4 regions of the Bacillus cihuensis genome follow, and region 3 is predicted to be linked to each of the others. Evidence: riboswitches for the same ligand, from Rfam matches in the RefSeq annotation. Region 3 holds a riboswitch; each other region holds the start of a gene.
What was found. A riboswitch is a leader RNA that binds a small molecule or an ion and turns the genes downstream of it on or off. The one in region 3 is predicted to bind cyclic di-GMP.
Positions count from the first base shown of each region.

Region 1: it holds a riboswitch for cyclic di-GMP, as region 3 does, so the genes downstream of both, V179_RS0114435 (type II secretion system protein) here and V179_RS32480 (anti-repressor SinI family protein) in region 3, are expected to answer to the same signal.
Region 2: it holds a riboswitch for cyclic di-GMP, as region 3 does, so the genes downstream of both, V179_RS30285 (anti-repressor SinI family protein) here and V179_RS32480 (anti-repressor SinI family protein) in region 3, are expected to answer to the same signal.
Region 4: it holds a riboswitch for cyclic di-GMP, as region 3 does, so the genes downstream of both, V179_RS0122820 (methyl-accepting chemotaxis protein) here and V179_RS32480 (anti-repressor SinI family protein) in region 3, are expected to answer to the same signal.

Region 1 covers NZ_KI632495.1:1,794,485-1,802,362, forward strand. Annotated here, with positions in the region: gene V179_RS29165 (LysM peptidoglycan-binding domain-containing protein) at 1-744, opposite strand, end outside; gene V179_RS0114420 (hypothetical protein) at 744-1,334, opposite strand; gene pilM (type IV pilus biogenesis protein PilM) at 1,344-2,315, opposite strand; gene V179_RS0114430 (prepilin peptidase) at 2,329-3,084, opposite strand; gene V179_RS0114435 (type II secretion system protein) at 3,466-3,924, opposite strand; cyclic di-GMP riboswitch class II at 4,029-4,112, opposite strand; gene V179_RS0114440 (type II secretion system F family protein) at 4,180-5,388, opposite strand; gene V179_RS0114445 (type IV pilus twitching motility protein PilT) at 5,388-6,428, opposite strand; gene V179_RS0114450 (GspE/PulE family protein) at 6,441-7,878, opposite strand, start outside.
Region 2 covers NZ_KI632498.1:243,881-251,758, forward strand. Annotated here, with positions in the region: gene V179_RS0122975 (flagellar hook-associated protein 2) at 1-436, shown strand, start outside; gene fliS (flagellar export chaperone FliS) at 464-865, shown strand; gene V179_RS28575 (flagellar protein FliT) at 865-1,209, shown strand; gene hpf (ribosome hibernation-promoting factor, HPF/YfiA family) at 2,012-2,566, shown strand; gene V179_RS0123005 (chromate transporter) at 3,287-3,856, shown strand; gene V179_RS0123010 (chromate transporter) at 3,853-4,383, shown strand; cyclic di-GMP riboswitch class I at 4,916-5,004, shown strand; gene V179_RS30285 (anti-repressor SinI family protein) at 5,033-5,179, shown strand; gene V179_RS0123020 (helix-turn-helix domain-containing protein) at 5,662-5,985, opposite strand; gene secA (preprotein translocase subunit SecA) at 6,248-7,878, shown strand, end outside.
Region 3 covers NZ_KI632495.1:1,688,918-1,696,795, forward strand. Annotated here, with positions in the region: gene V179_RS0113930 (putative bifunctional diguanylate cyclase/phosphodiesterase) at 1-50, opposite strand, end outside; gene V179_RS27955 (hypothetical protein) at 75-644, opposite strand; gene V179_RS0113940 (hypothetical protein) at 970-1,299, opposite strand; gene V179_RS0113945 (hypothetical protein) at 1,360-1,539, opposite strand; gene V179_RS27960 (S1C family serine protease) at 2,147-2,872, opposite strand; gene V179_RS32480 (anti-repressor SinI family protein) at 3,966-4,094, opposite strand; cyclic di-GMP riboswitch class I at 4,109-4,190, opposite strand; partial or broken gene V179_RS27970 (ABC transporter ATP-binding protein) at 4,519-6,315, opposite strand; gene V179_RS0113965 (lasso peptide biosynthesis B2 protein) at 6,383-6,796, opposite strand; partial or broken gene V179_RS27975 (lasso peptide biosynthesis PqqD family chaperone) at 6,895-7,187, opposite strand; gene V179_RS0113975 (lipid II:glycine glycyltransferase FemX) at 7,718-7,878, opposite strand, start outside.
Region 4 covers NZ_KI632498.1:207,892-215,769, forward strand. Annotated here, with positions in the region: gene V179_RS0122800 (sensor histidine kinase) at 623-1,762, shown strand; gene V179_RS0122805 (response regulator) at 1,816-2,502, shown strand; gene V179_RS0122815 (DegV family protein) at 3,056-3,898, shown strand; cyclic di-GMP riboswitch class I at 4,352-4,440, shown strand; gene V179_RS0122820 (methyl-accepting chemotaxis protein) at 4,569-6,281, shown strand; gene V179_RS28570 (sensor domain-containing protein) at 6,583-7,878, shown strand, end outside.

The DNA.
Region 1 (7,878 bases), 110 kb from region 3:
ATCGGCACCCGTTTCTTTCTCCGTTTCGACTTTCTTCTTTGGTAGTTGAAGTAGATTCGTTTCAAATAATGGGTTTATTTTATTTGCTGGTTTTGGCTCCTCATATTTGGGCAGCTGGGTTTTAAGTTCTTCTAGTTTAGGATAATAATAGGTAGAAACAGTTAAGTTAAAAGTCAGTGTTTCAGCTGTGTTCATGAACCGATTACTTTCTTTTATTCCGGTATATTGAAGACTCTCTACTTTTGTAAGGCGCTCTAAATCCTCAAGGCCTTTCACAAATGATTCCAATTCAAGATATGTTGGTGATTCAACCGTAATAACCGCTGTTAATTTCTTTACACCTTCAGGTAGCGATTTTGCATTTGATGCGTCTTCAGCTATCTCAAAATGTCCAGCTTCGAATTCATCTACCGAATCTCCTTGTTGTTTGGAATCGGCAAATACTAGATTCGTAATTAAACTACCGGATGCTACTTCAACTTCTTCAAGCATTATAATAAATTGATCGACTAGTTCACTTACCGGAAGTTTCCTTTGTAAAGCTGTCGTATTAATCGAAACACTTTTCTTCTCTTTTTGATCTAGTTTTTCTAGCTCATCTTTTTCCTTCGCAATCGATTGGGTATGAATGGAAATTTTTTCTTGTAATGGTTTATATTCAAGAAAATACGCTCCACATACAGCACTTATAAAAACAAGCAATAAAAGTGTGAGAATGAAGGACAGGACTTTTCGGGAAAGCATTATCGTCCCACCTCCCCTTGCATCTCTGTTTGAATAACTGACTTGTCCACTGTTATTTCATATTGTGCATTGTATCGAGGAAGGACAGGTTCCGTCGTATGATCGTCCTCAAGCTTCTCAGTTGAAAGAGTTAATAGTTTAGCGCCTGAAAAAAGTTTTGAGTTTATTAGACTTTTTAAAAAATAAGCAGCTTGCCTTGAAGAATCGAATTGAACCGTGAGCTGAACCATTCCATCTTCCTTATAAGTAAAATCTCCGATAAACCCCCGCTCGGGTAATAACGAAGATACAGTTCTCATGATGATAAATGTTGAACTTTGATGATCTTCAACCCACTGAATCGCCGTTTCCAAATCACGAACAGATTCGGATTCAGCACTCTGAGATTGTTCGTATTCCTTCGCCATTTTTAATTCCTTATTCAAGGCTAACTCTTTTTCTAGTTGTACCAATTGTGCCTTCTTTTCTTGATAAGTAGCCATGAAGAAGAAGCCACTAACCAATAACATGATAGCGATCAACAGAATCAATAGCCCAACAGTATGTCGATTTTTTTCTTTTTTAGGTAATAAATTAATATCTACGAGCATGTCAAACACCTACTTTAACGCTAGTCCAATACATTCAGCATATACAGGAGGGATGTTCCTGCCTTTTTTTGTTTGAAATAGCGGTTCAAGCAGCGGCTGAACAGATACTTCAATTGCAGTATGTATATCTTTATAAAAAGTTTCCATACAAGGATGATCTCCTGACAAAACGATCTTGGCTATATGATGTTTTCCTTTAGTGAGATTGAATCGGTAATAGGATAGGAAACGTTCAATTTCCATCGTAATATCCTGAGATTGACTTGTTAATTCGTCTACAACACCCATCCAAGCATAAAAATCAGAGCCGCTTCGGCTTTTAGAAAGTTCATAGTGTTCCTCATGAAATTCCAACGGATAGTGGCGCGAAAAAACAGGCTTATGTTCATAAAAAACAGATAAAACAAACGCATCTAAACCAATTTGCACGAATAAAACATGCTCATCCTGCTTGGCAAGGCCTAGATGATAATACATTCGATAAAGCGACAGCATGGAAAGATCGGCGATATCTGGTTTTAACGATGCGCCCTTTAATAATTCGGTCCATTCATTCAATACGGTTTCTCTAGAAGCAAATAACAACACGTCTCGGTTTTCAGCCGTTTGCTCTAAAGGCACTGCTTCAATTAAAGGATCTGAAAAAGGCAAATGGATGCTATGGCCCAATTCCATATATAAATAACCATTCAGTACATGATCTGGAACATCATTCGGAACATGTATAGTCCTAACGATTACTGTTGAATCAGGTACACAAAAAGAGACTTTTTTCCCTTTAAGCTTCCACTGATCAACCATTTCTTCCACAATCAGCTCAAGCGTTTCACGATCTTTTATTTGCCCTTCAACGATCACACCGTCTGGCAGACTCTTTTGCCCATAAGCTAGTAGGTTGTGCTTTTTTCCAGATTCCACAAAACGAATATACCGATCTTTAATAGATAGATGAACTCGATGCTTTCGGTTCAATATGTTCACGACAATCACCTGCTTATTCAAACATAGTAAAGTAATAGCTTAATATTTCGGCTCCATAGAAGTAGGAAAGCAAGGCACCAATCGCAATAAACGGACCAAATGGAATCGGCTGCCGTTTCTTATATTTCCCTCGAATCATGCCAGCTACCCCATACAGTGCTCCTAAAAAAGTTGCCAAAGCGAATGTCAGGATGGTCAGCCTTAAGCCGAGCACCAGCCCTAATACGAAAAATAGTTTAACATCTCCCCCGCCCATGCCACCTTTACTAATGACAGCAATGAAAAAAAGCAACCCGAAGCCAACTACCGCTCCGACAAACATATCCCACCACGGATCTAATGGTACGACTAATCGGGCAACTAAAACAATAGGTACAAAAAACAACAGCACTTTATTAGGAATAATCATATACACAATATCAGATACAAAGATAATGACTAACAACGAAATAAAAAGGAGGGCGATTACGAATTCTCCAGTCAAACCAAACTCGTAAAAAGCAAGCATAAACAATAAACCCGTTGAAAGCTCAATCAGTGGATAGAGCGGCGGTATTTTCGAATGACAGTTCCGGCATTTTCCTCTTAAAAAAACATAAGACAATACAGGCACGAGATCGGTAGCTGTCAAGGTTCTTTTGCAAGCTGGACATTGTGACCTTGGTCGGACGACTGATTGATTTTCCGGGATTCGCAGTCCAACGACATTGTAAAAAGAACCGAGAACTAAGCCTATAATACCTATATAGCTGTAAAAAAATAATGTCATGGATTTCTCCTTTATATTGGAGTTGGTTTCTCTTCTATTGGATGTAGTGTTTTTTTACGTCATGTTGTTTCTTTTATTATACAGGAAGTTGGATTGAATTGGAGATGATTATTTGGTGAAGATTAAATAGATAGGCCCTGTTAAACTTGCCTGATGATTTCCGCTTCAGGCGTTCACTTTCCGCGGGCGGTCCGGGAGTCTCCTCGGCGCTCTGCGACTGTGGGGTCTCCCTTTGACTCGCTTTTCCCGCAGGAGTCTTACGCCTCCGTTCCAATCAACAAAGTGCTAAGATCAACAATGACCTTTAACATAGCCAATAGATAAAAAAAACACTCCTGTGAAAAGGAGTGGTAAATATAGGTAACTAAACAATCAATTACTTCAGGTTGTAGTACTCGGTGTTGGAGCAACAACTGACTCTCTATTTAATTCAGATGCTTTCTTATTAGTTATACTTCTCTTTGAACCTATTAGTGTAACAGTGTATTCATATTTCCCATTCGTTTCTGTTATCTTAACTTGTGCAGTAGAATAAAGTTTCCCTTTATCATCAGGATCCGTAAGCTCAGCAAGGTAACCCGCTTTCTCTAGCTGTTCGTATGTTAAAGTTACCGGCCGGTTTTTCACAATATCATCATTCGCTGCAACCGCTAATTTCGCAGATGATATCAGTTGCTGTGCATTGGCAATATGTGCATCCTTTTTGCTGTTATCAATAATGTTGCCGATACTCGGTACTGCAATAGCAGCGATGATTCCTAAAATTACGATTACGGCCAAAAGTTCTACTAGCGTTAATCCTTTTTGGTTATTCATAAGGGCTTTTACTCGTTTCATCATGTACCTTCACTCCTCATTTGATTTTTTATGTAGTCTAGCGACGGGTGTACAACCTAAAAACCCGCCACGTTTATACTTAAATTCCAAAAATTGGATTTAAGCATAAATTAATTGGCGGGTTGCACTACTCACTCCTGATCATTTAAGTGCCCAGATAAAAATGATCCATCACAGTTTCCAATCCATTGATATATTGCTAGTATATAAGAAAAATTGACCAGCTGACAACTAGTTTTTCCACTAAATTGAACATATTTATTGGATTTTGTTAAATATAGTGAACATCGGAATGGCAATGGCTGCCACAATACCTCCAACAACGACTGCTAGAAAGATAATGAGAAATGGTTCTATTAGAGATTTCATTTGATTCGTAGCATGGTCGACTTCCATTTCGTAAAAATCAGCCACGCGATCTAGCATGACATCTAAAGTACCAGATTTTTCGCCGACTGCAATCATCTGTGTGACCATCGGAGGAAATGCCCAGTGTTTTTCCATCGGTATGGCCATGGACTCGCCTTTTTCAATGGAATGTCGCGACTGTTTCATAACCCTTATCAATACTTCATTTCCTAAAATCTTTTCCACCATTGTTAACGATTGAAGGATCGGTACAGAGCTCTTGATTAGCGAGCTTAAAGTTCTTGTCATTCTTGCAATCTCTGCTTTTTGAAGCAGCTGTCCAAAAATCGGCAAACGTAAAAGCCCATAATCCAGATAATATTTCGTGTCGTTCTTCGACTTTAGAGAACGAATAAGGATATATAAGCTAACCGCTACTAAAAGAAAAACCCACCAAAAACGTTCAAAAAATCCACTCAGATTGAGAACCAACTTTGTAAAGAAAGGCAGTTCACTGCCAAATGAAAGAAACATATTGGCGAAAGTTGGTACGACTTTCGCTAACATAAAAATGATAATAACAATACTTAAACAGCCAACCGTTACTGGGTACATCAACGCCGATTGTACTTTTTGCCTTGTTTGATACTGTTTCTCAAAATAAATCGCCATTCTTTCTAGAACCTCTTCTAGATTTCCACCAGCTTCACCCGCTCGCATCATATTTATGAAGAGTGGTGGAAACACATTCCGTTGCTTTTCAGCCCCTTCGGAATAAGGGTTCCCTTCTTCTAAACTTAATACGATATTTTCCAATGTTTTCCTCAACAATTTACTTGATGTTTGTTCCGCCAAAATCTTTGTCGATTCTACAACACTGATGCCTGCTTTAATTAACGTTGAAAACTGATGTAGATACATAATAAAATCGCGATTTTTCACTTTCTTGCTACCTAAAGAGATTTCTTTATATAATATTCCCTTTAGTTCATCTATACTTGTCACGGCGATTCCTGTTTCCCTAAGCCCTTCAACTGCTTCTTTTCGTGTGTCCGCAGTCACTTTCCCTTGTTTCTTTCTCCCTGCCCGATCTCTTCCTTGATAGTGAAAAACCGGCATTATAGGATTCCTTCTTCTAAATAAGGGAGTGCGGAAAATGCATCAATTTTCCCTTCTTCAATTAATTGTTTAATCGACATTTCAATCGTTTGCATGCCAGCCGATTTACTAGTCTGCATCACACTTGCAATTTGATGGATTTTTTCATTCCGAATTAAATTTTTGACTGCAGCATTATTCACCATGATCTCGATAGCTGCCACCCTTCCTCTTCGATCTTTTGACGGCAATAAACGCTGTGAAATAATGGCTGATAAGACAGAGGCAAGCTGAACACGAACTTGCGGTTGCTGATTGGGTGGGAACACATCTATGATCCGATCAATTGTTGCGGGTGCATCCGTTGTATGTAAGGTCCCCAGTACTAAATGGCCTGTTTCCGCTGCGGTAATCGCTGTAGAAATCGTTTCCAAATCGCGCATTTCGCCGACTAAAATAATATCAGGATCCTGTCGCAAGCAAGCGCGCAGGCCGTTTGAGAAATTCTGTGTATCAAAACCGACTTCCCGTTGATCAATAATACTCAATTGATGTTTGTGTAAATACTCGATTGGATCTTCAAGCGTAATAATATGTTTCTTCATGTTTTTATTAATATAATCAATCATCGCCGCAAGCGTCGTTGATTTCCCACTTCCAGTCGGGCCTGTCACTAATACAAGCCCTTGCGTTTTTTCAGATATCGTTTGTAAAACGAGGGGCAGCTTTAATTGTTCTAAAGTTGGCACTTCTGTTGGTACAACTCGAATCGCAAGACTAATACAAGAACGTTGATGATAAGCATTGACCCGGAATCGTGAAACCCCTGGGATTCCGTATGAAAGATCTAGCTCGCCTTTTTCTTTAAACGTCTTCCACATCGATTCAGGAATCATCACTTTCGCCATTAATTCTGTGTCCGCTGGCTTAAGGACATCTTTTCCGTACTGTTTTAAATCGCCGTGAAGTCTCATAATCGGTGGTACACCTACAGTCAAATGAATATCAGAAGTACCTAAATCAAAAGCAGCTTTTAAAATATAATCCAATTTCTCTTTCACAAGTATGGCCTCCTAATCATGTCGAGCTACCCGCAGTACTTCTTCTATCGTTGTCATTCCTTGTTTTGCTTTTAGGAGCCCATCATCAATGAGGAAAATCATTCCATTCAAAACCAAATATTGCTTGATTTCACTAAGCGGTTTATTATTCATCATCATCGTTTGAATCGTATCATCGATATTCAAGACTTCATGAATCGCAATCCTTCCATGGTAGCCACTGTTTTGACAGCTTGGACATCCTTCGCCACGATATAAAGATTGCACAGGTATGCCACGTTTTTGAAATAAATTTCTTTCCATGGCAGATGGTGTGTATTCTATTTTACAATCCGGACAAACTTTGCGAACTAGTCTTTGAGCAATGACGCCAATTAAAGAAGAAACGACCAAATACGGTTCGACATCCATATCTAATAGTCTCGGAATCGTCGAAAGTGCACTGTTTGTATGTAAAGTACTTAATACAAGATGGCCCGTTAAGGACGCTCGGACGGCTATTTCTGCTGTTTCACGATCTCGAATTTCACCAATCATGACAATGTTTGGATCTTGTCTTAAAATGGACCGCAATCCACTGGCAAACGTAAGACCAATCGATGGATTTACTTGCACCTGATTAATGCCTTTCATTTGATATTCCACAGGATCTTCCACGGTTATAATATTGACCTGTTCTGTGTTCAAATGATTCAAAGCCGCATATAAAGTGGATGTTTTCCCTGAACCAGTTGGACCCGTAATTAGTATCATCCCTGAAGGCCGTTCAATCATCTTAACAAAAGCTTGTCCATTTACTTTATTAAAACCAAGCTGTGAAAGATGAATCATAACATTAGATAAATCTAAAATTCGTATAACGATTTTTTCACCGTATATGGTGGGCAGTAAGGAAATTCGTAAATCAACAGGTGTTGCATTCACATCCAGTTTAATTCTTCCATCCTGCGGCAGCCTTGTTTCGGTAATATTCAAATTAGCCAAAATTTTAATTCTAGCAATTAACAAACTATAAATCTTCTTTGAAAGAATTCGTTCCGTTCGTAAAATCCCATCGACTCGATAGCGAATATGGATCTTTGACTCCTGAGGATCAATATGGATATCGCTCGCCTTCATCTGTACGCCCACTTCCAGAAGTTGATTGACAAGCTTAACAGCTGGTGCATCCTCACCAGCTAAATTTTCATCCGCAATCCTGTCCATGTCTAACTCTTCAAACGTCTCTGTTTTGCTAAAATATTTATAAAGTGAAGCAATGATTTCTTCCTTTTTCGCTATGACAGGTGAGATCACTAAACCAGTCGATAGCCCCATATCATCTAATGCGATATAATCCATCGGGTCATGCATCGCCACAATGAGTTGATTGCCATCTTTTCTGATTGGCATGACTAAATTTCTAAAGGCAAAATCTTTTGCAATCAAACTTATGACGGCAGTATCTATG
Region 2 (7,878 bases), on a different contig from region 3:
TTCAGTAAGTGGAGTAGCTGGGGTTAATGCACTTGCAGCGATTGGCATTTCGACAACGAGTAATTATTTGGATGGTGGAAAGTTAACGATTAATGAAGATAAGCTTCGTGCTGCCATTGCAGAAGACCCAAATGCGATTTATCAATTATTTATGGCGAATGGTGAAAAGCAAGGCGAACAAGGTTTAGCCCGCCGCTTAAGAAGCGATCTTAAAACAGCTATGACAACCATTACGGAAAAAGCCGGTAAAGCGAGTTCTGTTAATAACACCTTTACAATAGGTAAGCTTCTTAACAATTTAGATTCGAGAATTTCTACATTTGAAGCGAAATTAACGAAACTTGAATCCCGTTATTATAGTCAGTTTACTGCTATGGAGAAAGCCATTCAAAAAGCAAACAGTCAAAGTGCTTCATTAATGCAATACTTTAGTTAAACCAAGTTAGAAAGGAAGGTCATACATATGGCTATCAATAATCCATATCAATCCTACCAACAAAATTCTGTGAATACTGCGTCTCCTGGCGAACTGACTTTAATGCTGTATAATGGCTGCTTGAAGTTCATAACACTCGGCAAGAAGGGCATGACAGAAGGGAATATTGAAGAGAAAAATAAAAACCTCCTAAAAGCACAAAATATCATTCATGAGTTAATGGTCACATTAAATATGGATGTCGCTGTGTCTAAAGATATGATGGCTCTCTACGATTTCATGAATCGTCGTCTCATTGAAGCGAATACGAAAAATGATCTTGGGGCGATTGAAGAAGTGGAGGGACTGGTTAAGGAATTCCGCGATACGTGGAAAGAAGCGATTCAAATGAACCGAAAAAATCAGTTTACCCAAAGTGGGCAGGTATAATGTCGCTTCAGAAATTCAATAATTGTACGATCGAATTGCTATCGATCTTAAACCGTCAAGAATTAGAAGATCGTGATGATAAAATCAAGCGGATTATCGAGCTGCTCGATGAGCGGGAAGAATGGATTCATCTTATCAATCCGCCTTTCACCGAACAAGAATTACAATTAGGACGCCAAGTAGTTCTTCTCAATCAACAGGTTGATAAGTTATTGCTGTTGCATAAACAAGCGATTCAGCGAGATATTAGACAGCTGAATGAAAAGAAGCAGACGTCGTCTAGGTATTCAAATCCTTACGAGAATCTCTTAGTTGATGGGGTTTTTTACGATAAAAAAAATTAAGCGGTGAATAAAAAGGGGGCTCATAAATGTCAGACCTCATACTCTTGCAGGATCTGACACTTAGGGGCACTCTTTTTTCTGTGAAAAGGGTCGACTTCGCAAAATTAGCTCCGCACTGCCTCTTTCATCTTTGGGGTGGCAGCAGAAATTCACGAATGTTTTTACGAATGTAATTGTGAAATCGATCACGAATAATCGTAGAATCCTGCTAGGCTTGTATAGAAACAAGATCCGGTTTTACGAGTAATAAGGAATTTTTACATTGTTGACAATCAATGTTTGTGAGCGGTTTAAACTTAATCTTTCTTCTATCTTTTCTGCTATGTTCAAAATAACAATATTGTCTATTACACTCACAATATTTCTGTGTTTTAACTAAATGAATATGACCATCTATTTCTACAGTAGGTACATATAATTGATTCATCATTCCTTTGAAACCTCCATACTCGTTCCTTTCATTAATTAGATAATTCTTTATTAATTCTCCTAATATAGGTATATTTATAGTTATAATATGTAATATTATTACTTTATTTCCCTTTTGAGATACTAGTTACTATATACCTTATGATCAATTTTATCAAGAGTGATATAAGTATATAGAATTATCTAAACTTTTAATGCTCTACAGTATTAATTTTATGTAAAGATTGTTATAATAAAGATGGATACGAACCCCACTATTAATCCAATTTTCTATAGTTTCTTCATGAACTTGGCAAAACTATTTGTTTGTGAAGGAAATGCATAGGGTATCGTAGAACTATATCATATAGTTTTTAGAAGGAGGACTCACTTTATGGACTATAATATTCGTGGTGAAAACATTGAGGTAACTCCAGCAATACGGGAATATGTAGAGAAAAAGATTGGAAAATTGGAACGGTATTTTAGCAATTCACCGGATGCAACGGCAATGGTGAATTTACGAGTGAATCATAATACATCTAAAGTGGAAGTAACGATCCCAATGACGAATTTGGTGCTCCGTGCAGAAGAGGAAAATGCTGATATGTATGCAGCCATTGACTTGATTTCTGACAAATTGGAACGGCAAATTCGTAAACATAAAACAAAAGTAAACCGAAAATTCCGTGGTACAAATACGAATGCAGCTGATGTTTTTCCAGTGTTTGAGGATAAAAACAATGCACCGATTGAAGAAGACGAACTTGAATTAGAGGTTGTCCGCAATAAGCGTTTTGACTTGAAACCAATGGATAGTGAAGAAGCGATCTTGCAAATGAATATGCTTGGTCATAGCTTTTTCGTCTATACGAATTCAGATACAAATACGACAAATGTTGTGTACCGTCGTAAGGATGGCCGCTATGGTTTGATTGAACCAAGCTAAATAAAATAAGTTAAATTATACAAGGCCTGATTCTTTCTTAGGAGAGAATCAGGCCTGTTATGTTTAATAAAAGTTATATGATTTAGGTATCATCTGTCGGGATTTAGCAGTAAGCATCCGATGTATTCCAAGGCACTAAACAAATACGGAGAAATTTCTGTATAATATAAAGATAAATACTAGATTTAAGTCTTAATGGAATTTTAACATCATCTGTATCCTTAATAATATATTGGTAGAATATAATCAAAAAGTAATATCTATTTTGATTTTGTAGCCCTCCCTATCAATTGATAAGACAGGGCATGTATCCGTAGTGCTGTGGAATAAAGTTCTTGAGTAGAATATTATCGGTTTTAGGCTACTAAAGTGGGGGAAAAGAATATTTCATTAAAATCTTAGTCATGATAATAATTGTTCCTTGATTATCCCCTATGTCTGATACATACGAATTTGGGTAGTTAGTGAGGCGTAATGTATAAAATGACGTTAACTTGAATGTGAAAACTACATTTGTAGGATTAGAGGAGAAAATACAGTTTGAATCTTCACTCCAGAATCATATCAGTAGCATAGAACATTAAATTGAAATTTCTCTAGATAATGTTGGATTTAAATGAAGAGAACTATTTAACCTATTATTCCATCAACAGTGTGCCAATGGTTCATACAGAGTAGTCCATGATAAAGATAGATTATTAGAAGTAGGTGTAGTGAAATATGAAGCAATTAAATATTTTTATGGCATTTTTTAGAGTTGGCATGCTTGGTTTCGGCGGAGGTCCTGCTGCGATTCCTCTTGTGCAAAAAGAGGTAGTTGAGAAATATAAGTGGATGAATAATGAAGATTTTGGCGATGTCTTGGCGCTTGGAAATGCGCTGCCGGGTCCGATTGCGCCTAAGCTAGCAGGCTATATTGGGTACCGTGTTGGCGGTTTTTGGGGCTTGCTTAATGGTGTGTTTGCATCTTGTGTTCCCACCATACTTTTAATGATTTTGCTTTTGAAAAGCTTGAATGCTTATAAAAATCAAGCGTGGGTGACAGGGATGTCACAAGCAGTCGTTCCTGTTGTCGCTGTGATGCTGCTAACTATGACTTTAGACTTTTTAAAAAAATCAGGTTCATCCAGTATCGGCTGGCTGTGGACGATTGTCTTCGTTTTGCTCGGGTTTGTGTTTATGGAACTGTTAAATGTGCATCCAGCTATTATCATTTTTTCCCTGCTCATTGGGGCACTATTGAAGAGAGGCCCTGTATCTGAACCTAATAAGGAGGCGGGAAAGTCATGATTTATTTGCAGATTTTCTGGGCTTTTTTTATATCAGGTATTCTCGGCTACGGTGGTGGTCCGGCATCCATTCCGTTAATTGAAAAGGAGGTCGTCGACAGATACGGTTGGTTTACTGTTCATGAATTCAGTGATGTGATTGCTCTTGGGAATGCACTCCCAGGCCCAATTGCTACCAAAATGGCAGGCTATATTGGATTTGAACAGGCTGGCATACTGGGCGCGATTATTGGGGTATTCGCTTCAGTCGCTCCTTCTCTCATTTTAATGCTTGGTCTACTCAGTATTTTAAAGCGTCACAAAGAATCCCCTCGAGTGAAAAGGATGACAGTCGTCGTTCGTCCAATCATTGCTGTCTTGCTAGGGATGATGGCTTATGATTTCTTTTTCACTGCATATGAAGGAATCGGATGGATTCAGACATTAGTAATTGGGATTATTAGTTATTTTTTATTGGGTAAATTGAAGGTTCATCCTGCCTATGTAATCGCAATAGCGTTAGTATATGGAGCTTTTTTTCTTGGTTGAAAAAGCTCCTTTGATGTTTTACAAGGATATTTCATTTTATGATCCAATTCTTATAAGCATCCATCTAATGAATTTGCTATACATAAAAAACTTAATGACTTAAAAAATAAAGATAATAGTGGGATTTTGAATATAAGTATTGTATTTAATGATGCAAACGATAAATACTAATCCCCTGTGAAACTAGATGGGGACAACAACGGACTTTTAAGGTAGTTAATTAGAAGTCTCCCATTATGATGAAGGATGTTTGTTTAAGTTTTGGACAATATTTGACGAACCAAAAGTGTAAAAACAAGAGACATAGTCGAAAAGGTCTAGATCATATGTCATGAATATTGATAAGGTAAATATAATATATTTACATAAAAATTCTTTCAATCATATATTTCCTAATTTGTTCTAGTTGAAAAAATGTAGAATTTAGTCGTAATATGTAAAAAAATAAGGTAAAATATTTAAATTTAATAGCATAAAATTACATAAAATATACCAAAAATTCTGTATAATCAAAGAAAATAGAAAATTCATACACAGAAAAAGGCAAACCTATTGAAAAATAGGGACGCAAAGTCGCGGGTCTAAGGTATTATATTGTGCTATGATGGCTGGACTGCCTGAAATACATAGTATTTTAGGAGGGAATGGGTTGGCAGATCTAATAGTTGATGAAGAATGGATTGAGCTAATGGTACAAGCTAAGGTACTTGGATTGACTAAAGAGGAAGTCCTTCGTTTCTTTGAGCAAAAAGCAACAGAAAATAAAAAAGATGAACCAACCTATCATACGATTTAAACGTATAAACCCCTTAAACAAACTGGTTTTTTACGAAAGTCCAGTTCGTTTAAGGGGTTTGTTTTGTTTATGGACACGGGGCGGGGCTCCGCGACGAACTAATATAGCCATCTACTTAGCAGAGATACGTATTTTATTAAGAAAGTACTTCGAAATCCTGCTCCGCACCTCCACCGTTATGATTAGGTGAGTTTAGCGTGCTACAAAATAGATCCTTCATGGCACCGGTGGCGTTATAATGCCATATTACACTTAGTAAGACGGACATGGGGCGGGGCTTCGAAACTTAATAATATAGATCATCTACTTTGTAAATATACATACTTTATTAAGAATGTACTTCAAAATCAGGATCTGCACCACCACCATTGTGATTAGCCGAGTGTAGCGTGCTTCAAGGGATATCGTACATAGTAATTGGTGGTATTTTAACGTCATTCTGGATTTGTAAAGAGATAAAAATGGGATCATCCATACTCCAATCACTCTTCTTGCTTTAATCTCCATTTGTTAAATTCAATGAATTCACGGAATTGATCTTTGGATACACCGGATTTCATTGCCTCTTGAACAATATTCATCCATTCTGCGTCAAGCCCATCTTTGACAGGTTCATCGTGAAGGAGAGAATCAACAGGAATTTGCAGCACTAAGGCGATTTTTTCAAGAAACTGGATAGATGGGTTCGTTTGAAGGTTTCTCTCAAGGGAGCTTAAATAGGACTTGGCGACTCCCGCTTTTTCAGCAAGTTCTGTCATGGACATTCTATTTTCTTGTCTCAGTTTTTTTACGCGATCACCGATCATGTTATCTCACCTCAAAACTTTTCTGCAGATATTTTCATGCGTAAGGCTGTTAATACTCATTTTAACGTTTTCACGGTATTAAATCTATAAATTTTCATAATATCGTGAAGTTGTACCTGCACTTTATACATGGTAATATTAAGGGTGCACCTATTTAATATGAAATAAAATGGATATATTAATCTTTGATCTAGTGTTAATTAAATCTAAAATATATTTTCTTTTTTAATAAAGACTTCTATATAAAGAGGAGCGTTATTGAATGCTTAATATTTTAAATAAAGTGTTTGACCCGAATAAACGAGAAGTGAAGCGTCTTGAGAAGCTGGCTGATCAAATTGAAATGCTAGCGGATAAAACAGCTTCGTTATCAGATGAAGAACTGCGTGGGAAAACAGAAGAATTCAAAGAGCGTTACCAAAAAGGCGAAACGGTCGATGATTTGCTTGTTGAGGCATTCGCGACGATTCGTGAAGGAGCAAGAAGAGCATTAGGAATGTATCCATTCCGCGTACAGCTAATGGGGGGGATTTCCCTTCATGATGGTAATATTTCTGAAATGAAAACCGGGGAAGGGAAAACGTTGACTTCCACTCTTCCTGTCTATTTAAACGCGATTACTGGGAAAGGCGTTCATGTCGTTACTGTCAATGAATACTTAGCAAGCCGTGATGCGGAAGAAATGGGCAAGCTGTATGAGTTCATGGGAATGACGGTTGGGTTGAACCTGAACGGCATGTCTAAGGAAGAGAAGCAAGAAGCGTACAGTGCTGATATTACGTATAGTACGAATAATGAGCTAGGTTTCGATTATTTACGGGATAATATGGTTCTATATAAAGAGCAAATGGTACAACGACCTTTACATTTTGCTGTTATCGATGAAGTGGATTCAATCTTGATTGATGAGGCACGTACACCATTAATTATTTCAGGTTCGGCACAAAAATCAGCTCAGTTATATATCCAAGCGAATGCTTTCGTTCGTACGCTTACGTTAGACAAGCATTATACGTATGATGAAAAAACAAAAGGGGTTCAGCTGACGGAAGAAGGAATTAACCGTTCGGAAGCGGCATTTAATATCGAAAATTTATTTGATATTAATCATGTTGTTTTGAATCATCATATTAATCAAGCGTTAAAAGCGCATGTAAGCATGCATCTTGATGTCGACTATGTCGTGCAAGAAGGCGAAATCGTCATTGTTGACCAGTTCACTGGGCGTTTAATGAAAGGTCGCCGCTATAGTGATGGACTCCATCAGGCTATTGAAGCGAAAGAAGGCTTGGAGATTCAAAATGAAAGCATGACACTTGCAACAATTACCTTCCAAAACTATTTCCGAATGTATGAAAAACTTTCCGGGATGACGGGTACAGCCAAAACGGAAGAAGAAGAATTCCGTAATATTTATAATATGAATGTTATTGTAATTCCAACGAACCGTGAAATTATTCGGGATGACCGCGCTGATTTAATCTATGCGTCGATGGATGGGAAATTCCGTGCCGTAGTCGAAGAGATTGCGGAGCGGCATACTAAAGGACAACCAGTTCTAGTTGGTACAGTAGCGATTGAAACGTCTGAGATTATTTCAAAGTATTTATCTAGAAAAGGGATTCCGCATAATGTGTTGAATGCGAAAAATCATGGACGAGAAGCTGAAATTATTGCGAATGCTGGTGAACAAGGCGCCGTGACCATAGCGACGAATATGGCTGGTCGTGGTACGGATATCAAACTCGGCGAAGGTGTGAAAGAACTAGGCGGTCTTGTGGTGCTCGGTACGGAGCGACATGAAAGTCGTCGAATTGATAACCAGCTTCGTGGACGTTCTGGACGTCAAGGAGATCCAGGTATGACACAATTCTATCTATCCATGGAAGATGA
Region 3 (7,878 bases):
AAAAGCGCGATGAAAGTATAAGCCAATTTCCTGGTTTTAAGACTGTCCATTTGTTTCTCCATTCTGGCTTTGCATTACCTTAATATATAGTTCTTTTTATGTTCATCTTGATTACTATTTAATAACCAAGGATACTTTTCCTTATGTTGATACAGATCTTCAGGGTAAATAACAGCTGGGATTACATAATCCCCTTTATAGTAGATTTGTTCACCAACAGACTCCAATGGAAACTTATAAATCATTCTTAGTGTCTTATAGAAAACCCTCTCAAGTAAAGCGACACAACAACTGATTTCATGTTGTTCCGAATAGTGAACAAACACCGATAATAGTCTTTCTAGATTCTTTCCTCTAAATTGTTTTAAGATGGCAACCTTATCAATTTCTATCACCGATTCTGGATTATTTTTAATCGATTCAATCTGGTGAAAGGGATACACTGTGTTAATATTATTATTCGGTTCTAATAGATATGGCTTAAATTCTATCGTTCCTACTTTTTGATCTTTTGAATCTATGATTATGTATCGATCGGCTGGACCATCTTCCATTTCCAAACCATATCCTTTTTCAAGCCAACACTCTATCCAAATATTATTAAATTGATTAAACAAGGCTAATGAATCTACTTTTATATACAAGATATTTTCCTCCAATTGACGAATGTAGTAAATTATCTGACCAAAATAATTATACATATAATCAGAAACTTATTACCACATAAATCCAAAGGTCAGAAAAATAATATAAAAGTATTTAAGAGTTATTAGGAACATACTGAATATTATCTATATCTGCCATATCAACAAACCAAAAAGACAGAAAGCATCGATAGGGCATCTGTCTACTATAAGCTATTCTTGATGATGAATTGTAACTTGTAATAGGAAAACCCTTGAAATGTAGCCCTAGTTCTTTACAGCTCTATTATACCAAATTTCGAGGGTTATTCTTTTATTTTTTATTTTACTCTTCACCATTGTTTTGCCTTATGTTTAATAGAAAAGAAGAACCTTTAAAACTTCTATTCTTAAAGTATTGATTAGTGACTGGCACAGAAAATTGATTTATCTTGTTATACCACTCTTTCATAGCTACATAAATTTGACCAGCTCGTTCTACGCTAGTTCCAAATTCATCAGCCGCATTTGTGGAACTTGTAGATAATCTTTTTTTGATTATTTTCGGTACAGATTTCTTTTTTTGTTTAACTTCATTCGTACCCTTACCACCAGCACCCTTATTCCCATCCACTTTCCCGACTACAGCACTCTCTACCTTTTTCGCAAATCGCAAATTGGTTTCCTTAGCATCATCCACCACTTCGCCAACGGTTTTATTGTCTGAGAGCTTAACTCAGTTATTAGTGACGAATTCCAAAACAGGCAATTCATAGTTTCGAATTTTCTTGCCAATTCCTTTTGTAAAATCTTTGACCTGTGAAATGGAATGGCTAATTGAATCTGTAGCTTTCTTGGCAACGGCTTTTACACGATCGGGATGAAGGACGTTTTTGACTTTCGTCAAGCCTATCACGACATCATCACCATAATGGCGTTAATCCATTTTATACCTTTCATGCCCCCTTTCCGGCTATTACAAGTGGGCCACCCACTATAGTATGCTTTAGCGTCATTAGGTGTCTGTAGTTTAACGTTTCCATATAATAACTGTAAGGACACGACATAATGTTTTTCCAATCTTAACAAAAAAAGCTTTGCAGAATTCTCTGCAAGGCTTCTCTTTCGCGCATTAAAGTATCAGGATTCAGGCACCAATATTTAAGATTTTACTATTCTCCTTCACCGTTCAAACCATTTCCTTCAATATTTTCATCATTTGGGAATGGGGCTTGATATAGTGCGGGATCCTCATTTTCGATAGGTTCTTCATATTCCAAGAAATCTTCAGTGTCAACGGGTTCATCGTATTCTTCATAAGTTTGATAGTCCTCTAGTTCTTCATACCCTATAGAATCATCAGTTCTTTGGTAATAGGAATCATCGTCAAAAGCATCTTGGGTATAGGATGAGTCGATCTCTTCATCGCTTGGATTCTCAACATATGTATCTGGTTCTTCTTCACTATATTCTCCGCCGTCAAAATACCAATCTTCCTCATCTTCCCAAAGGTCTTGGTAATATTATTCACCGTATTCATTATAAAACAAATCGAAAATCTCTTGTTCAGTAAGCGGCTGTTCAACCCAGTCTTGAAGAATGCTATAAACATCCTTGACAGGAATACTAAAACCAATCGCTTCTTCACCAATCATTTTTGCTGAATTAATAGCAATGGCTTTTCCACTTTTTTTAGATAATAGTGGTCCACCACTGCTGCCAGGAGAAATGGCTGCTGACATTTGATAGATGTTTTCATAAGAGCGGTTTCCAATGTAAAAATTGCGACCGACTCCGGTTATGTATCCTATTGTTGCCGTATTTTCAAGACCATGCGGACTTCCAAGAGCGATTACTTCTTCTCCTATTAATGTCTGGTTTGAAGTTTCAAGTGCCATTGACTCCTTGCCTGCCAACTCCGGAACACGAATAATGGCAATATCAGTATTGTTGGAATATCCAATTACCTGACCGCCGTATTCACTTCCATCTGAATTCTTCACAATTGCCTGGACATATCCTTCAACCACGTGAGCATTGGTTACAATATCGCCTTTATGATTCATCAAAAAGCCAGATCCTTGAGCTGACTCTGTGTAAATTGTATACACTTTAGTTTGCTGTTCTGCAATAACATCCGTAATGTCTTTTTTACTCTCTACCTGTGCCTCAGTCTTTTTAGCTGGTAAGACAACAGGTTTAGCTTTTTCTTCCATTACTTGTTTCACAGGCTCAGTTACTGTTTTCATTGACGCTATTCCTGGTGGTACAACATACTGAAAGTAATAATAGAGCGACAAACCCAACGCCAATATGCTAAAAAAACTTAATGTAAGTAAAAAAGGAATGACTTTAGATTTTTTTAGCTTTTTCCCGCACGTTGAACAATAATTTGAGGAGTTTGCTATCTTTTCTCCACATGATGAACAATGCATATTTCCACTCTTTTCATATAAGTCTTTTATACTAATTATATAGAAAATTATGGATTTAGTCTAGGGGTTAATAGACTAGTATTTAATAAGTAATATATGATGATTGGCACCCAAATCAAAACTATACAAAAAAACAACTACCGTTTTAACTGGTGCAGCTGCTTTTAGACCTATCCTATTTCAATATAGACGTTCGTCCCTACGTTTTGTCACGATCATCAAATTTATCATAAAATAAGCGTATAGCCCCACCTACTTCAGACTAGTAGTTCGTAGTTGCACGCTTATATTCCGGATAAAAAATTCAAGAAAACCAGCAAGACCTTGACTTTGGACACTTACCTCATGGCCACCATAACTAAAAACAACCCATGTTAACATATTCTCCAAACTAGTATGACCTTCGAGATACTTTCCTAAAAAGGGTTGGAGATTCTGTTTTTCATATGGTTGGGATGAAAAATAAAAAATACAAGAGGCCCATAGTAGAAGAATAGCGAATAGAATGCGCTTTTGGTTCATTGGAATAAATTCCTCCAATTGATATAATAGACAACCTAATGTAAATGTGAGATATTCCGAAATCAAGTGAAAAAAATAGCTCATTATTTTAAATTTTCTTCTGGATTAAAATGAAAAAGAGCATCTGAATTAATGCCCTTTTTTACAAAACTATTTTTAGTGTATAAAACATCTACCTTGTATGTACCTGTAACAAATTGATAAGTTAGCAAATACTTTTATATTAATTATTACCCATAGATTTTGTAACATTCCTTTTAATACGCTCATAATGGAAAGGAGAAGCTCGTTACAAACGACGAGCCCTTATGACTACCAACGAAAAAAGAGGCCAGTCATCTTCCAAAATAAACCAACCTATTTTTCTCTCATTCAATCATTGTTTTCAGCAAGTCATTCTAGTTTTAGTCATGTTGTGGATAAAATTTCGCACCTCTTCAATAGATAAGCCTAAATTTTTCGCTTCTAAAATTAACTCCATCCATTCTGCTTCGTATACTACTTGCTTACTCATATACTCACCCGATTTGTGGCAACACAGCCGTCATAGCATAGCCTTAGACCTGTAATTTTGCGTCCCTATTTTTCAATAGGTTTGCTTTTCTCAAAAGTAATGTAACACTCTATTAATCCCTTACAATACCTAGTTATAAACTCTAATAAAATCATTACCAATATGTAGTTTGAATACTTTAATCGCAATTATATGTAAGAGTGATCCTATTTCCTTCCCAGTAATCTTAACAATATCTTTACATAATATTAACTATACATTAATAAATATACCAATATATTCTATTATTTGTAATCATTGTTTTTCTAAAAAATTTGACATTTTTCGACATTACTTCCTTAAACGCCATGGGCCAAGAATCTCTTCTGGTTACAATACTTCTTTTTTTCTTTAATGGTACTACAATGTATACCTCCGAATCAAACTACCCACTTACTTCCATTTGGTTACCAAATAGATGGCTAAACATCCCTCTTTTTTCTTTCGTTAATTGGTTATATGCCCCTACTTGGATTATTTCTCCTTGGTCCATAACTACCACTTGATCCGCATTACGAATGGTAGATAAGCGATGAGCAATGACGATGATGGTCATCGTTCCTTTTAGTCTTTCTATTGCAGCTTGAATCTTTGCTTCATTTTCTGTGTCTAATGCACTTGTTGCTTCATCGAGAACAAGGATGGAAGGTTTACGTAAAATAGCTCGAGCTAGTACAAGACTTTGCCTTTCTCCTCCAGATAACCTAATTCCACGATCGCCAATGAGCGTATCCAAACCTTGAGGTAGCTTCTTTACAAAATCTGCTGCTGCTGCGAACTCCAGTGCATCCCAAAGATACCTTCGCTCGCATTCGGTTCAGTGATCATTAAATTATCTCGAATAGTTGCATTAAATAGAAATGGATCCTGAGGAATATAACTAATCGATTTCCTCAAAGATAGTTAATGATCCTTAGTTAGAGGAACATCATCGATGGTCACTTCTCCCTGTTCTGGTTGATTTAAGCCCATCAATAGATCAAATAACGTACTTTTCCCAGCACCTGACCGCCCTACGATTGCTGTCATCTTATTAGATGGGATGTCGATATTAATATTTTGTAGTGCATATGTATTTTCACTTGTTTGATACCTAAAAGAGACATATCGACAAGATAACCCATGCTTAATCTCGATTGGGTTTACATCTTGATAATGACGATTAAATAACTCTCTTGCTTCTAAACTTTCATTTTGTAAATCTAATAACGCTTTTAAGGATGGAACAATGGCTCCTAGTTGCTCCAAATTAGTCTGGATCCCCGTAATCATTGGCCATAGTCTTGAAAAGATAACAAGAATTAGCATTAATTGAGCTCCCTCAGCTTTAAACATTTGGATGGAAAGAAACACAAAAAAAGCAATTAAAAAAGAAGAGGCTACTTTGAAGACCATTTGTGAGAATGAATTTAATGTAGTCATTTTAACTCGATTATGTTCCATTTCTTTAATTAAAGGAAGAAACCAATTCAGGTGAGATTCCTCTAAAGAATTACTTTTAATATCTTTGATCCCGTTAAAATGATCCGTAATTCCGCCAAGATACTTCTGATTTAATAAATAGGATTGCTTCCCTAATGTCTTAGACCTTTTGACGAACTTTCTAGAAAAGAGAAGCAGAAACATTCCAAAAAATAAAATTAAACTAGTCATACTTACCGATAAATAAAAGGCCACACCAATCTGAATCGAAATAAAAATGAAAGAAGATAAAAATTGTAAAAACAATTGGACGCCAGCACTTACATTAAATATCTCGTTTGTCATTAAGTTAATGATATCCGATTTTCTCTTCTTTAAATAAAATCCCCAGTTTGCTTGAAGTATCCCTCTATAGGTCTCTTCTCTTAAATGCCTAATAAAACCTTGTTGAATCTTTGCTCCTAAGACCGATTGATTCTTCTTAAAAATACTTTGTCCCATCATTAGGAGGACATAAATCCCTAATATGATGATGAAACAGTGTTTCAGGAATACCTTGAAATAATTCGTTTATCCAGCTTACAAATGTAATTTCCTTTGTTTTAACATCCAAGATTCCAGTTAACCCAACTAGAGGGATTAACAAGAAAATTCCGACACTTTCTAATAAACTAATGAAAATCATACAGATAAGATTGATATAAAGTATTTTTCCTGAATACTGATGAATTTGCTTTGTAAAGTGCAAAAGATGTTTCAAACTCATATCCTCCTTTCCCTTAATCTACTTTCTCATTATCATATGATAATGTGAGCTATTGATCGTGTTATCCGACCTTATGAACATTCATTTCTATAGCAAATTTAGCAACAACGGTAAACCTATGCATTACTTCAGCACCTGATATATAATACGGACCACTACGTAACCAGGCATGGGCAATAAGTTCCCCTTTATCGTCTTTAGCTGTGCCTAAATAAAGTGTGCTTTCAATGTTTCTTTTCTCCAGCATTTTCATTCCAGCAATGGCCTTTACTAGGCATTCACTTTCCCAAAATGTATAGCGACTCATCAGATGGATAGCACGAGAAACACTAGCTAATACTTTTTTATTCGATAGATCATCTGAATTAGATGTCTCTTGCATTTGCTTTCCTAAAGAAGGAGCTACTTTTGCAAAAGGGATACTCTTCAAAAAGCGAGCCCATGCTAAATATTGATATGCTTCAATCAACAACAGCTTCGTTTTCTTATCTAGCCTTACAAATGATCACACTTTCTTCAATATGTTCATCCTGTCCTTCTAGAGTTTGAAAATGATGATAACTAGGAATGTGCTTAACCTTCTATCTTAATTAATCCTTCTTCAAGCAACTGGTCCAAAAAGGGGTGAACTTGTTCCTCACACTCTGTTTGCTCGACATCATATTGAGACTGTAATGTTGCAACCAACTCTTCGATTGAAATTGGATTCTTGATTAAACCCATATTTCTCCACCTAATTCACCTAAATTATAATACTTCCCGCTCTGGATACATAACATTACTGTTTCTCCATCCATATCACTTACGATATTTCCTTCCATTTGGCTAATTAGATGGTTTTGAGTTAATTCTTTAGTTTTTAACATATACATTCCCCTTAATTTATTCGATACTACTTTATCATTAAAATATTATGCAAAGTTAAATGCAAAAAATCTTTTATAAAACAAGCCTTTGGAATTCAATTTTACATAATAATTAACTTTCAATTTGATGAACTAGGATACCTTCTCTTCTCAAAAGTAGGGCAGAGTTATATCCCGATTATTTCCAAGTTTATATGAACGCTCAAGCGCCATTATTATACCAATCATGCATTTTCGAAATGGACCATCAACAACTGCATTGCTTGATCATTTGACCCATCGCTCGTATATTCACATAGATAATGGCGAATCATACCGATCACTTCAAAATATGAAGAAACGAGAAAACGGAGAAGTGTAATCGAGCGTGCGAGGTGTTAGGGCGTGCTTGCCCCTAACACCTAACTCCTACCACTAATGGGAGTTAACATTCATAAAGTGGCTCACTTTTGAAGTGATCGCTCTGGTTCAATTTCATTTTCGACCATAACAATTAGTATGCATTCATGCTTTAAACGGAGAAATTCGGGTTATTTTTTTATTCTATAAATTGGAAAGTAATTATATTGACCACTTAATGAATCATCATTCATAACAATCTTGGATAGCTCATCATAAATATTAACGTTTAGGATGTTTTTACACATATAATAATTAAAGTGATTATCATTTGTAAATGAGGTCTTAAATT
Region 4 (7,878 bases), on a different contig from region 3:
GTTTAATTTTTTTAAAAGAGTGTAAGGCTTTTCTTTATTATAAGGCTTTCGCCATATTGCTGCAATTTTCGATGGGCACGTGTTTGTACGATAGTATTAAGTATGTAGTTATTTTTTCTTAAAAGTCATACGATAGTAAGGTGTGTAAAGAAATTTTAATATTAGGCTGTTTTCTTCATGGTATAATAAGGTCTATTGTTCTATAACATTTTTCTGTACTAGATGATGAGATTATGCTTAAAAGAATATTTTGTTTGAAAAAGCAAGCTTGAAATTTCTAGAGGAAAAATTGGGACGTTTGAAGCTTAGGGCTACAAGGGATGTAATTATAATTCCTTATGCGGTAAACCTATTTTTAGGTATAATGGATTCATTCACCGTTTGCTTATACTGGCTAGAATGGCTTAGGATAATAATATAGAGTCGGAAAGTCAAACGGCATATATAGGATATGAATGAACAATGGCTAAAGGGCGAGTTACGTGCGATTTGTGCGACAATAGACCTTGGCAATTACTACTAAGAAGCGAATACTTTTATTCAATAAAGTGAAAATCCGTCAATTGGCGTTGATGTAAGAGATAAACCAACCAAAAGGCTGGATGTAATCGGAGGAATCTAAATGTCCTTGAAAAAAATGGATGTAAAAGCTTTGGACATGATAGTTGAAACGATGATCACGACTGTTGGAGACAGCAAAGTTGAAATATTTGAAATTAAAGAGCAATGCCTTCGTGATTTTGAAGAGATAACGAAGGAGCTTGAAGAAGTGAAAATCCGGGTTGCCATCGTGATCGAAGAATGCGATGTGCTCGAAAAAAAGGCTAAATTATCGAGAAAACGTCTTTCGGAAGTGAGCAAGTATTTCAATGATTTTTCTGAACAACAAGTTCGTGATGCTTATGAGGTTGCTCATAAGTTACAAGCGGATTTACAGATGAACAGTCAAATGGAGAAACAATTGCGGCTACGTAGGGATGATTTAGAAAGAAGGTTGCGTGGGCTTGAACAGACGATTGATCGAGCAGAGCATCTTGTTTCACAAATTTCGGTTGTTTTGAATTATTTAACGAGTGATTTGAAGCAAGTGGGTGCCGTGCTTGAGGATGCGAAACGCAAACAAGACTTTGGCTTGAAAATCATTGAGGCGCAGGAAGAAGAGCGCAAGAAGCTTTCTCGTGAAATTCATGATGGACCGGCACAAATGCTGGCAAATGTCATGATGCGGTCAGACTTAATTGACCGAATTTATCGCGAACGAGGCGGTGATGAAGCGATCATAGAAATTCGGAACTTGAAGGTAATGGTCAGAAATGCACTTTATGAGGTGCGCCGAATTATTTATGATTTACGTCCAATGGCACTCGATGATCTAGGGTTAATACCTACTTTAAGAAAATACCTGCAAACGACCGAAGATTACAACCATGGTATAAACATGACATTTATAAATTTAGGTGAGGAAAAAAGACTGCCGTCTGATATGGAAGTCGCGCTATTCCGTCTCGTGCAAGAATCCATTCAAAATGCGTTGAAGCATGCAAAACCGAAAAGCATCCAAGTCAAGCTTTCGATGACGAAAGAAATGGTCATTGTCATGGTGAAGGATGATGGTATTGGCTTTGATTCTGATGTTCAAAAAGCAGGATCATTTGGATTAATGGGGATGAGGGAACGTGTCGAGCTTCTTGAAGGCGAAATGATGATAGATTCCCATCAAGGTGTTGGAACACTCGTATCAATAAAAGTCCCACTTAAATAAATGATTAGATAGAAAAAATTTGGTAATGGTACAAAGACAAGGGGGAAGCACGATTGAAAACAAGTATTATTATTATAGACGACCATCAGCTTTTTCGTGAAGGTGTAAAAAAAATTCTAGAATTTGAACCTGCATTTGATGTAGTTGCAGAAGGGGACGACGGTTGTGAGGCGATGAATTTAGTAGAAACTCACCGTCCTGATGTAGTCATCATGGATATTAATATGCCACAACTAAATGGTGTGGAGGCAACTAGATTACTCATTGAGCGTTTCCCAGATATGAAGATTATCATTCTATCGATTCATGATGATGAGAACTATGTAACCCATGCACTGCAGACTGGGGCACAAGGTTATTTATTAAAAGAAATGGACGCAGATGCGCTAGTAGAAGCTGTAAAAGTAGTGGCAGACGGCGGATCGTACCTGCATCCGAAAGTTACCCACAATCTAGTAAAAGAGTATCGTCGAATTGCTATTGAACAAATGGAAGAAAGAGAATCTTCTTTATATATACCTGAAATCAGAAAACCGCTTCATTTATTAACGCGTCGGGAATGTGAAGTGCTTCAGCTTTTAGCAGATGGTCAAAGTAACCGTGGAATCGGTGAAACGCTGTTCATCAGTGAAAAAACTGTAAAAAACCACGTCAGCAATATTTTGCAAAAAATGAATGTCAATGACCGTACGCAAGCTGTTATTTCAGCAATTAAAAACGGTTGGGTTGAAGTAAAATAAATAAATGATTGGATGTCCACAGCTGAAATGTTGGAGGAAGCCAACGAAAATCGTCTAGCTTGATCGATGTTACAACGATTAAGGCTGGGCGATTTTTATTTGAAGGACATGGGGCGGGTCTTCGCGATTTAATAATATAGCCAATCTACTTAACGGTTATACTAATATTATTGAAAAGCTGTCCAAAATCTGGCTTCGCACCGCCACCATTGTGATTAGGTGAGTGTAGCGTGTTATAATGATTGATCTTCATGTGAAAGGTGACGTAATAACCTTGTAGGAGTTTTGCATGCAATGGATTCAGAAGGAAACTATACGTATAATCGAGTTCCTGTGATCCAAAATTCAAGTACTACGCTCTGGAATAAAGGTCTCGCGATTCGAGATCTGGCTTTCACGCGACGTGAATGAGGTCTTGCGATCCAAATCCAAGGGCTCCTTTCCGACTTTCTATTAAAAGTACCGCAAGATTTATGATGCAAATAGAGGGATTTTCAGATAAAATGGTGATTATGTTTAAATGAGAATAATGAAATAAGGATGGTAGTGTTTTATGAAAACGGCAGTTGTTACGGATAGTACGGCCTATATTCCGGAACATATACGTAAACAATTTCATATACATATGGTTCCGCTTCAAGTTGTGATCGGCAATGAGACATATCGGGAAGAAATTGATATAACAGCGGATAAATTTTACGATGTGGTTAAAACACAGGATAAGCTTCCGACAACTTCTCAGCCGCCAACAGGTTTATTTGTCGAGAAGTATGAGGAATTAGCGCAAGAGTATGAGGCAGTTGTGAGTATCCATTTATCAAGTGGGATTAGTGGGACGTATCAAGGGGCGGTTAGTGCAGGAGAGATGGTTGAAAGTCTAGATGTGCACGGCTTTGATTCGGAAATCAGCTGTTATGTTCAAGCTTTCTTTGTTCTTGAAGCAGCGAAGATGGCCTTAGATGGAAAAGGGCCAGACGATATTCTTGCTCGATTGAACGTCATCAAGCAATCCGTACGTGCCTATTTTATGGTGGATGACTTGGCACATTTGCAGCGTGGCGGACGTTTGAGCAGTGCCCAGGCGTTGATTGGCAGCCTCCTTCAAGTCAAACCAATCCTCCATTTTGTAGACAAAGTGATCGTTCCTTTTGAAAAAATCCGTACCCGGAAAAAAGCGATGAAACGAATTGCTGATCTACTCGGTCAAGATGTGGCTCAAGGCGGCACGTATAAAGCAGTCATTATCCATGCAAAACGAGAAGCAGAAGCGAAAGAATGGCAAAAAGAACTCAAAACACAATATCCGAATGTTGAATTCGATATCAGCTATTTCGGACCAGTTATTGGCACACATCTTGGCGAAGGCTCCATGGCGATGGGCTGGTACAAGGTTTAAGAACGTCTGACCTCTGTTGGGGTGGGCGTTTTTTTGTTAGTTTAGTTAGGACTTTAGTATGTGATCCATTATCTATGACGAACCGAAAAGACTTGCTTTGGCGCGTAAATCAGGAATCCGGCACGAAAAGAGCTCGCTCCGGCACGCAAATTTCAAATCCGGCACGAAAAGTGCTTATTCCGGCACGCAATTTGGAAATGTGGCACGTAAATTTCTGTTTCCAGCATCTCGGGCACAGGCCGCCCTAGTTTTTACGTGAAATAAGCTCGATTTGGGTCTTCGAGTAATCGAATGAATACGTAGTCGATTAATTCTTGATATTTTTAGAGTTGTATCGGATCGCGCTATTACATTTTACCTAGTACGAAAGAATCGGATAGAAATCTATTATTTTAATAGTGGTCATGGTATAATTTCGAAGCATCAATCAATATGGAAGATTAAACTTATCTTTCTAGAAAATAGCAAACTTCATCGAAAGGGGAGGACGCAAAGCCATGGGTCTAAAGTCACTTGTGTACAAGGATCGCCAGGTTGCCGAGAGGATAGGTAAAATGTACTGAATGTTTATAGCATTTTTGATCCTAAATGTGTGCAGGTGTAACTGGACTCTTTCTTTTTATAGTTTAAGCAAAAAATATTTGAAGATTAGGAAAAAGGAGTAGGAATGATGGGTTTACGTAATGCTGCAATTGGTAGGAAACTGTTCGTACTAATACTTAGTTCTTTCATCATCTTTGGTGTAATCGGTGGAACTGGATACTACTATATGAATCAAATGAATAAAAAATCAGATCAAATGTACTGGGATGCTTTGCTTCCGGTAAAATGGCAAGGTCAAATTCGCATAAACACACGGGCGATCGATAATAGTACACTTGAGATGTTGCTTACATCTGATATAAAAAAGAAACAGGATTTAAAAGAACAAATTGACGCGCTAAAGAAGGACAATGAAACGTTGATACAGGCGTTAGATAAAAGTCTGATATCTGAATCTGAGGTGGAACATCTATCTCAATTTAAGAAAGAGTATCAGAAATATGTAAATGCGGTTGAAGACGTATACAATGTTGTACTGTCAGGCGATAAAGATTTTTTAGGCTATGCTAAATATCAGCAGGAGGTACAGCCAGCACGAGAAAAATCCAATTCATTACTGAATGAAATAGGCGAATATTTTGAGAGTTATGCGGACGAATTAGGTAAAAGTATTACAGAGAGCAGTCATGACAGTAATAATATCGTTATTAGCATGATTCTTCTGTTTATTGTGATAAAAGGTGTACTTGGATTTATTATAACGCGGATGATTACCAATCCGATTAAAGAAATTGAAACACTAATGGGAAATGCGCAAAATGGGGATTTAACCGTTGCGGGGAGTTATCAATCCAAAGATGAAATTGGTCGGTTGACTCATTCTTTTAATAATATGATGGTAAAGTTGCGCGAGTTGATGGCACAAGTAAACATAACTTCTGAACAAGTAGCCGCTGCCTCTGAGGAATTAACGGCAAGTTCAGAAGAGTCGAGTAAAGCAAGTGAACAAATTGCCAATACCATTCAAGAAGTGGCACATGGAGCAGATCAGCAGGTGAAAAACACTGAGGAAAGTTCAAAGGTTGTAAAAGAAATGGCGCTAAGTATTCAACAGATTGCTTCCCATGCTCATAATATATCTGCCAATTCGGTAGAAACATCACAAAAAGCGCTGGAAGGGAACGAAGCAATTCAAACGACAATTGAACAAATGAATTCGATTCATTTGACCGTTACGCAATTATCACAAATTGTCAAAGGGCTAGGTGAACGGTCAAAAGAGATTGGCAACATTATTGAAGCAATTACAAGCATTGCCTCGCAGACAAATTTACTCGCATTAAATGCGGCAATCGAGTCGGCAAGAGCAGGAGAACATGGCAGAGGGTTTGCTGTAGTAGCGGATGAAGTACGTAAATTAGCAGAACAGTCCGCTGAATCGGCTCAGAATATTTCCGAACTCATCACATTAATACAAGATGAGACAAATCTTGCTGTTCAATCGATGGACCAAACAACTAGTGAAGTGACCGGCGGAATTAGTGTAGTAAATAAAGCTGGGGAATCTTTTGCGCAAATTCGTTATTCTGTCGATGAAATATCTGCCCAGCTCCAGGAAGTGTCTGCTGCTTCCCAACAGCTTTCAGCGGGATCTGAACAAGTCTTACAATCCGAAAAACGATTAGCAGAAATTGCCGAAGCAGCTGCTTCAGGAACACAAAATGTAGCGGCGGCAACAGAGGAACAACTGGCATCAATGGAAGAAATCTCATCATCCGCTGCCACACTCTCTCATATGGCTGAAGAATTACAAGAGCAAATTGGCAGATTTAAAGTGTAATAAGAACTTTCAAGAAGGGTCTGACCCCATACGCTATATATTGTTTATTGTGTCATGTTCACGTCTTAAACGGTATTTAGTAGTTGCGGGGTCTGACCCTTTCATTATGGAAAGCTACGATCTTGTTGTTGTATAAGAAATCATTTAGGTCAAAAGTGTGGTATTATTAACAAATAAAAACATAAAAGGTAGAATCTATTTTTTGTAATCATAGTTGTGATTTATCTTTTTTTTATGGAAATCGTAAGTCCACCTATTTATAGAAATCATTCATCAAATTTAAATGAGAGGGATTATTGAGATGAATAAGTCTTTTCAGGGGGAAACTAAGGAAAAAAGAATGAATGAAATGACCAGAGAAGAAGACTTTCATTCTCTAATTATCGATCACCTGAACGCTGTTATCAAATTGGATGTCAGTGGGAATCTCTTAAACTGTAACAAAGCATTTGCACAACAGTTTGGTTATACGGAACAAGACTTCAATGAATCATTTATAGAGTCGTTTATTCAAGATTATACATATGAACAAAAAAAGTATGTTGAAGATGCTTTTTTAGGGAAAACAAATCGGTTTAATGCTTTAGTTGTTGGCAAAAATGGCGATACTCGCTATACAAATATTACCCTTCTTCCGATAGTTACTTCTGAAGGCATGGAAGTGTATATGATCATAAAAAATATGACTTTTTTAAAGGAGCAGGAAAGAGAGTTACTTCTGTGCAAAGAAAACTTTAATACGATTGGAGAAATTGGCAATATCGGGAGTTTTCATTACGAAATAAAGAGCGATCGCACGTTTTTTTCGAAACAAAAACGATTGATTCTTGGTATTAGTGAAGAGGAAGAATTTTCACCATCATATAAGCAAATTCTCGAGTTTGTCCATCCTGATGATCATCCTAAACTTGAAATTGCCTTCCAGCAAACTTTATTTAACAATGGCAGTGCTCATTTTGAATGTAGAGTTGTGAGAAGAGATCAAGCCATTCGTCATGTGTATGTACAAATAGAAGTCCTTTTTGACGAAATAGGTCTACCAGTTCGTGTAATTGGCTTCATTCAAGATATTACGAAAAGTAAAACAATAGAGTCCAAGCTTATGGAAAAAGAAAAGCAGTTTTCTCGAATTTATAATAACCTTGATGTTGGGGTCTGTTCTGTAAATATGCAGACTGGGCAAATCATTCTTTGGACGCAAGGAATTGAACAAATCTGCGGCTATCTAGCTGCTGAAGTGGAAAATAATACTGAATGGACAACCATCGTTCATCCTGAAGATTTGTTGCCATTTGTGGATCTATACCATGAGTTAGCAAAAGGAAACGCCCTTCGTCATCAATACCGTATCATCCATAAGAACGGTGACATTAAGTGGATACAACAATATATGATCCCTACTTTAGATGGTAGCGGAACATTTATTCAATTAGACAGCCTTATTACAGATATTACAGAGCAACATCTGTTACATGAAAAAGTGAAACATATTTCTTATCATGATCATTTAACCCAACTGCCAAACCGAAGAAAATTTAATAAAAAAATAAAACGATTTGCTAGAGAGTACGCGAATAGCGATAAGAAGTTTGCTGTG